Regions from separate parts of the Hymenobacter antarcticus genome, predicted to be linked through region 1. Evidence: riboswitches for the same ligand, from Rfam matches in the RefSeq annotation. Region 1 holds a riboswitch; the other holds the start of a gene.
The links. Region 1 has a riboswitch for S-adenosylmethionine ahead of metH (methionine synthase). Riboswitches for the same ligand answer to the same signal wherever they lie in the genome.

Region 2: linked by a shared signal. The riboswitch ahead of ABD819_RS00125 (O-acetylhomoserine aminocarboxypropyltransferase/cysteine synthase family protein) and the one ahead of metH (methionine synthase) in region 1 are both predicted to bind S-adenosylmethionine.

What each region holds. Positions count from the first base shown of each region.
Region 1 is NZ_BAABDI010000017.1:48,282-52,405, reverse strand. Features, by position in the region: gene metH (methionine synthase) at 1-1,999, opposite strand, end outside; SAM riboswitch class I at 2,073-2,183, opposite strand; gene ABD819_RS12925 (molybdopterin molybdotransferase MoeA) at 2,302-3,525, opposite strand; gene moaC (cyclic pyranopterin monophosphate synthase MoaC) at 3,706-4,124, shown strand, end outside.
Region 2 is NZ_BAABDI010000001.1:33,794-37,917, forward strand. Features, by position in the region: gene ABD819_RS00110 (lysylphosphatidylglycerol synthase transmembrane domain-containing protein) at 1-818, shown strand, start outside; gene ABD819_RS00115 (hypothetical protein) at 848-1,267, opposite strand; gene ABD819_RS00120 (LysM peptidoglycan-binding domain-containing protein) at 1,454-1,735, shown strand; SAM riboswitch class I at 1,957-2,072, shown strand; gene ABD819_RS00125 (O-acetylhomoserine aminocarboxypropyltransferase/cysteine synthase family protein) at 2,465-3,844, shown strand; gene ABD819_RS00130 (homoserine O-acetyltransferase family protein) at 3,902-4,124, shown strand, end outside.

The DNA of each region.
Region 1 (4,124 bases):
TGGCATCGGCGCGGCGGTTCAGGAGCACGTCCTCTGCCAATTCGAGCAGGTCCGGCGCGATTTCGTCGTACACACCGAGCTGGCCGGGGTTCACGATGCCCATGTCGAGCCCGGCGCGGATGGCGTGGTAGAGGAAGGCCGTGTGCATGGCCTCGCGCACCACGTCGTTGCCCCGGAAGGAGAAGCTGATGTTCGAAATACCGCCGCTGGTGAGCGCACCGGGCAGGTGGCCCTTAATCCAGCGCACGGCCTCAATGAAGTCGATAGCGTAGTTGCGGTGCTCGTCCATGCCCGTGCCCACGGTCAGGATGTTGGGGTCAAAAATGATGTCGGAAGGGTCGAAGCCCACCTCGTGCACCAGAATATCGTAGCTGCGCTGGCAGATTTCCTGGCGGCGTTCCAGCGAGTCGGCCTGGCCGTTTTCGTCGAAGGCCATCACCACCACGGCCGCGCCGTACTGGCGCACCGTGCGGGCGTGGGCCCGGAACACGTCCTCGCCCTCTTTCAGCGAAATCGAGTTGACAATGCTCTTGCCCTGCACGCACTTCAGACCGGCTTCGAGCACGCTCCACTTCGAGGAGTCAATCATCACGGGCACCCGCGCGATATCGGGCTCCGAGGCAATGAGGTGCAGGAAGGTCGTCATCACCTGCTCCGAGTCGAGCATGCCCTCGTCCATGTTGATGTCGATGACCTGCGCGCCTTCTTCCACCTGCAGGCGGGCCACGGCCAGGGCTTCCTCATACGCCCCCGTGCGGATGAGGCGGGCAAAAGCGCGCGAGCCGGTCACGTTGCAGCGCTCGCCCACGTTCACGAAGAGGCTGTCGGCGGCGATGTTGAAGGGTTCGAGACCGGACAGCCGCGTGGCGATTGAGTTAGAAGTTAAAAGTGAAGAGTTAAAACCTACAACTGGTTTTTCTCCGGATTTTAACTCTTCACTTTTAACTTTTAACTGTTTCAACTCCCTTGGCTTATACTTCTTCGCCAAACGGCTCAATTCCGCGATGTGCTGTGGGGTCGTCCCACAACACCCGCCCACTACCGTCACGATGCCTTCCTTCAGATAATCCTCCACCAGCGCGGCAAATTCTTCCGCCGATTCATCGTAGCCGCCGAAGGCGTTGGGCAGGCCGGCGTTGGGGTAGGCCGAAATATGCACGTCGGAAATGCGGCTCAGCTCCTGCACGTACTGGCGGAGCTGGTCGGCCCCGAGGGCGCAGTTCAGGCCCACGCTCAGCAGCGGCAGGTGGCGGATGGAGTTCCAGAACGCCTCCACCGTCTGGCCCGAGAGGGTACGGCCCGAGGCATCGGTGATGGTGCCCGAAATCATGAGCGGCACCACCCGGCCGCCTTCGTCGAAGAATTTCTGCACGGCATATAGCGCAGCCTTGGCGTTCAGCGTGTCGAAGATGGTTTCGATGAGCAGTGTGTCTACGCCGCCATCCACGAGGCCGCGCACCTGCTCCAGGTAGGCGGTGGCCAGCTCATCAAAGGTCACGGCGCGGAAACCGGGACGATTCACATCGGGCGAGAGCGAGGCGGTGCGGTTGGTGGGGCCCACCGCGCCGGCCACGAAGCGCGGCTGCTCGGGCGTGGCGTATTCGTCGGCCGCCTCGCGGGCCAGGCGGGCCGACTCGTAGTTCAATTCGTACACGACGTGTTCCAGGCCGTAGTCGGCCTGGGCGATGGTGGTGCCGCTAAAGGTGTTGGTTTCCACCATGTCGGCCCCGGCGGCGAAGTATTCGGCGTGGATGCCCTTGATGATATCCGGCCGGGTCAGCGAGAGCAGGTCGTTGTTGCCGCGCAGGGGCTTGGGGTGGTCGGCGAAGCGGGTGCCGCGAAAATCCTCCTCCGTCAGCGGGTACCGCTGAATCATGGTGCCCATCGCGCCGTCGAGAATCAGCAGGCGCTGGCGCAGGATTTCGGGGAGGCTGTGGCGCGAGGCTAACGCTTCGCGCTGGGGAACGGCTTTCGGAAGGGTAGGGGCGGAGACGGACATTTCTTTCTGGGTCGAATAACAGCGTACGGACGCGTATCCAGAAAGAAACCCATGCGCAGGCGCACGGTTCCGGCTGTCATCTTCTTCCACCAAAAAAAACGCGGTGAAACGGGAGTTGGCACCTACTCGTGGTAGGTTGCCAAGACGTCATCGGGCCCGGTCCCTCGGTCTTTCTGGATAGCAGCGTAGCACGAAGATACGACGCGAAAAAATTGTAGCGCGAAGCGGTGCTTCGCGTCCCCGCGCCGTTAAAACCGCCGAACCGTTGCGACCTGCGCGGCGACGCGAAGCACCGCTTCGCGCTACAGCCCCCAGGCCGGCCACACGCTGCCCGCCGGAAACACCGCCACCTCCGGCGGCAGCTCCAGAAACGCGGTGGCCCCCACCAGCCCGGCCAAATCACCGGAGCCGCCCACCCGCAGCGGCGTGGCCAGCCGGCGACCTTCATCGTCTACCGTCAGGCCCACGGGCACGAAATGGGTCAGCGGGGGCTTAAAATTAATTTCGACGGTGAGCACGGCGGGCATCGGCGCTTCAACAGCCGCGGCAGCCGCTTCCGCATCAGCGGGCTGCTGCACCGCCCGGAGCCAGGGGCGCACGTAACGGCAGGCCGTGAGGAAGGTGGACACCGGGTTGCCGGGCAGGCCGAACACCACCGGCCCGCCGGCCCGCGCCCCAAACCACATCGGCTTGCCGGGGCGCTGGTTCACTTCGTGGAAAATCTCGACCACCCCCAGCTCGCGCAGCAGGCCGGGTAGGTGGTCGGCGCGGCCCTTGCTCACGGCCCCACTCAGCACCACGGCATCGAAGCCGGCGGCGAGGATATTGGTGAGGCCGGTGCGCAATTCCTCCCGGTCGTCGGGCAGGTGAAACAGCGAAACATCGGCCCCGGCCTGGGCAAATAGCGCCTGCAAGGCATAGGCGTTGGACCGCCGAATCTGGTGCGCCAGGGGCATCTGGTTGATGCCCACCAGCTCATCGCCGGTGCTCACCACGGCCACGCGCGGGGCACGGGATACCATCATTTCGGCGGCCCCCACGGTGGCGGCAATGGCCAGCTCGGCGGGGCCCAGGCGGGTGCCGGGCCGGAGCAGGGCGTCGCCCCGGCGGCGGTCGGCGGCCTGGCGGTGGATGTTGACGCCGGGCGCTTCGGGCGAAGGAATCTGGATGGTGGCGCGGTTGTCGGCCAGCAGAATATCCTCGTAGCGAATAACCGCATCGGTGCCGGGTGGCAGCACCGCCCCGGTCATTACCTCAATGGCGTTGTGCGGGTTTTGCAGCGCCTGGGCGGGCGCGCCGGCGTACTGGGTATGCTCGATGGCAAACTCCGTCTGGCCCCCGGCCCAGGCGGCGTGCACCACCGCAATACCATCCATGGCCACCCGGTTGAAGGGCGGAAAGTCGCGGTCGGCCACGAGGGTTTCGGCCAGCACGCGGCCATTGGCGTGGGGCAGGGCCACGGTTTCGGGAGCGAGCGGGCGGGCGGTGGCCAGCACGCGGGCAACGGCTTCGGCGACAGTGAGCATACTTTCAGTGAGCAATTAGCAGTGAACAGTGAACAGTTTGTGGAGCGCGCGTCGGTAGTTTGCGCAGCGGAAGGTAGCAGACAGATGCTGAGTTATGCCCGTATTTTTGACAAACACAGCCCCACCACAGCTGTTCACTACTAACTGTTCACTACTAACTGTTCACTGTTCACTCAAAAAATGAATTTCACCCACGTCAACGCCGCCAACCAGCCCACGATGGTTGATGTGGGGGCCAAGCCGCCCACCCGCCGCGTGGCCGTGGCCCACTGCCGCGTGGTGCTGGGCGCGGAGCTGCTGGGCCGCGTGCAGGCCGGCGAAATGCCCTCGCACAAAGGCCCGGTTATCCACACGGCTATCCTGGCGGGCATTATGGGGGCCAAGCGCACCTCGGAGCTCATCCCGCTCTGTCACCCGCTGGGGCTGGATGACTGCAAAATCATCATCGAGCCTGACGGCCCCGATGCCCTGCGCGTGGAATGCACCGCCGTGGTCACGGGCCGCACCGGCGTGGAGATGGAGGCCCTGACCGGGGCCACCGTCGCCGCCCTCACCATCTACGACATGTGCAAGGCCTTTTCGCACGACATTACCATTGA
Region 2 (4,124 bases), on a different contig from region 1:
CCTCGGCGGTGGGCGGCACGGCGGTGGCCTCGTTTATTCTCAATAAGGAGGGTATCACACTGGGCAAATCCATGGCCTACGTCATGGTTACGGCCCTGATGGACAACCTGTACTACGTCATCATGGTGCCACTGGTGGTAAGTATTGCGGGGGCCGGCCTCTACCCGCATGAGGCCTTGCAGGGCGGCTTTATTGCCACGCTGCGGGTGGCCTTCGTGCTTAGCTACATCTTCGTTTCGGCCTACGCCGGGCTCATGCTGTACGCCATTTTTGTCAATCCCCGGTCGGTGCGGCGGCTGCTGGTGCGGCTGTTTTCGTGGCGGCTGCTGCGGCGCTGGCAACGCGCGGCCTACAAGCACGGCCACGAAATGATGCTGGCCTCGGTGCAGCTGCGCGGCAACCCGGCCGGCTACTGGTGGCGCGCCGGCCTCAGCACGTTCTTCGTCTGGACGGCCCGCTACCTGGTCATCGGCTGCCTCATCGCCGCCTTCGTGCCGATGGATACGGACACGTTCCTGTTCATCTTCGCCCGCAACCTCACCTACAAAGTGCTGCTGCTGCTGGCCATCACGCCCGGCGGCGCGGGCATCGTGGAGGGCGCGTTTCCCACGTTTTTCGGCAAGTTCATCGGCACGGCCACGCTCACCAGCTTCATGGTGCTGCTGTACCGGGTGGTTACGTACTACCTGTATCTGGTGCTGGGCAGCGTATTTCTGCCCCGCTGGGTGGCGCGGGTGTTTGCCAAGCGGCCGGCCGCAAGCCCGCTCAACGAACCGGCTCTCGCAACCACAAAAAAAGCCCCTAACCACAAGGGTTAGGGGCTTTACTACTGCCTGAGCGCGGATGCTTACTCGGCTTCGAGCATCAGGGCCGCGCCGTCGGCCGACTTGAGCGTGAGCTTGTCGTCGGTGAGGGTCTCCACGGCGAAGGTGTTGCTGGTGGTGCCACCGTCGGGGGTCATGGTAATGGTTTTGCCGGCCTGGTCGAAAGTGTATTTGCCCGCTACTGCCCCGTTGGCCCCGGTCATGTTGTAGGTGCCGTTTGCAAAAATGCGCAGCTCCTCGTCCTTCTGGGCGTCGGTCTGCTTCACTTTGTCGCCGGTGGTGTCGGTTTCTTTATGCGTTTTCCACACCTTGCTATCGGTGCCGTACAGAATGTTCACGCCCTCCACTTTGCCTTTGTCGTTGCTGCACGAAGCGGCAAAAAGCGACACAAGCACCAAGAGGCTGGCCAAGTAACGGAACGAGAAAAGGGACTGGAGTTTCATAAGCACAAGGAGTAATGATGAGGAAAATGGAACGACGGCGCGCGGAGTGCGAACTCGTCGGCTTACGGCCCACACGCGAAAGAGTTTAGAACGAAACCCGGCCTGTACTTGTCCGTATAGCACCCGGTCGGACTGCCAAAGGCGTTTCCGGCCGCATTCATCCCTCATTTAATCAGCAGCCAACCCATGGGACTCTTAGATTTTCTTAGCGACAAAGGCGAGCAAAAGCCCGTAGAGCCCGCGGCCAAGCCTGCGGCCGGCGGTACCGATTTTTTCGGCAATGCCAAACCGGAAACTGCCGGTGACTCGTATACCGTAGTCAGCGGGGATTCCCTCTCAAAAATAGCCAAACACCACTACGGCGACGCCGCCAAGTGGCATCAGATATACGAGGCCAATAAGGCCCTCATCGGCAACAACCCTGACCACATTGAAGTGGGCCAGGTGTTGACCCTACCTAGTCTCTAGGTACTTTTTTGCAGAAAAAAGGTGAGAAAAGCCACTCTGTTTCAGGGTGGCTTTTTTGCGTCTGATGGGTTCGGGTTTGGCTTTTAAAAAACCGTCATGCAGCGCGTAGCGAAGCATGACGGTCTTCTTTTTTTGCGGGCAACATTTGCCCACGGAAAAATTTCTGCCGTACATTTGGGCCACCAACCCGGTACTCCTCGCTAACGGTGAGCAGTTTTCAAGTTTTATACAGAAGCGGCGAGAGACTAGGCTCCCTGACCCGCTGGCAACCTTCGCAAAACGAAAGGTGCCAATTCCTACCCACTCGCAGCTTCGGCCACGATGGGACAGATGATTCGAGTGCCATGGAAACTTCCCCTCATTCTGCTCCTTTTGCCCCGACTACTCCGGCTGCTTTGCGCGCCGTGGTCTCGGGCTTTTTTGTTTCGGCCCCAGACGGCCGCAGCGTGGCATTGCGCCCGGCGCGAATGCGAATGCGAATGTGTTGTTGCTGCCCGTGTTGTTGCTAAGCTGATTCCGGCTTAGAACCCCTCCCCTTTCTTCTGGATTTTTTTGGTGGCCCCGTGGGTCTGCCGCATGCTCTTTTTCGGGCTTGGCGGTGGGCTCGGGCCAGCCGTTCAGCACGGGCGTTTCGGGGAGTTGCCGCGCTTAGAATCGGCCTTATTCAGCTAATCAGCGCCTTTTAATTTGTATTTCTGATTTTTCACAAACGTTAAATAACCCCGCATCATGTCCACTCCAGCCCAACATTTCGAAACCCTTCAGCTCCACGCCGGCCAGCAGCCCGACCCCACCACCGGGGCCCGCGCCGTGCCGCTGTTCCAAACCACCAGCTACGTCTTCAAGAGCGCCGAACACGGTGCCAACCTGTTTGCGCTGAAGGAATTCGGCAACATCTACACCCGCCTGATGAACCCCACCACCGACGTGTTTGAACAGCGCGTGGCGGCGCTGGAAGGCGGCGTGGCGGCACTGGCCACGAGTTCGGGGCAGGCGGCTCAGTTCATTGCCCTGAACAACATTCTGCAGGCCGGCGACAATTTCGTGAGCACGGCCTACCTCTATGGCGGCACCTACAATCAGTTCAAGGTGGCCTTCAAGCGCCTGGGCATCGAGGCGCGCTTCGCGGATGGCGATAATCCGGCCAGCTTTGAGCCGCTGATTGACGAGAAAACCAAAGCCATTTACCTCGAAACCATCGGCAACCCCAGCTTCAGCATTCCCGATTTTGAGGCCATCGCGGCCATTGCCAACAAGCACGATTTGCCGCTGATTGTGGACAACACGTTTGGCGCGGGCGGCTACCTGTTCCGGCCCCTGGAGCACGGCGCGCACATCGTGGTCGAGTCGGCCACGAAGTGGATTGGCGGGCACGGCACCAGCGTGGGCGGCGTGATTGTGGACGGCGGCACCTACGACTTCGGCAACGGCAAATTTCCGCAGTTCTCCGAGCCCAGCGAGGGCTACCACGGCCTGGTGTTCAGTGATGTATTCGGCAAGAACGGGCCGTTTGGCAACATCGCCTTCATCATTCGGGCGCGGGTAGAGGGGCTGCGCGACTTTGGGCCGGCCATCAGCCCGTTCAACTCCTGGCAGCTGCTCATCGGCCTCGAAACCCTGAGCCTGCGCGTGGAGCGCACCGTGGAAAATGCCCTGAAAGTGGCGACCTGGCTGGAGCAGCACCCGCAGGTAGAAAGCGTGAACTACCCCGGCCTGGCCAGCAGCCCCTACCACGCCATTGCCCAGCGCTACCTCAAGCGCGGCTTCGGCGGCGTGCTCAGCTTCCGGGTGAAGGGCACGAAGGAAACGGCCACGCAATTCATTGACAGCCTGAAGCTCATCAGCCACCTGGCCAACGTGGGCGATGCCAAGACGCTCATCATCCAGCCCTCGGCCACCACGCACCAGCAGATGAGTGAGCAGGAGCAGCTGGCGGCGGGCGTCACGCCCACGTCGCTGCGGCTATCGGTCGGCATCGAGCACTTTGAGGATATCACGGCTGATTTGCAGGCAGCGTTTGATGCCATCGGCAACACGGCCAGCCTGCCCACGGAGGGCGAGGAAGTAGGCGAGCCCGAGTTGCAGCACACCCAACCGCTGGAGGTGTAGATAAATTTCTCGCGGAAACCGCTGCGGACCTCCGCGAGAAACCACACCAGAATAATTATGGAAAACCACCTTTTTCATCTCCCCGACCTGACTCTGGAAAGCGGCGAAGTGCTGCATGGAGCCCACGTAGCCTACCAGACCTGGGGCCAGCTCAACGAAGACCGCGACAACGTGGTGTGGGTGTGCCACGCCCTCACGGCCAACGCCGACGTGCTGGCCTGGTGGCCGGGCCTGGTGGGGCCGGGCTGCTACTACGACCCGGCCGAGTGGTTCATCGTGT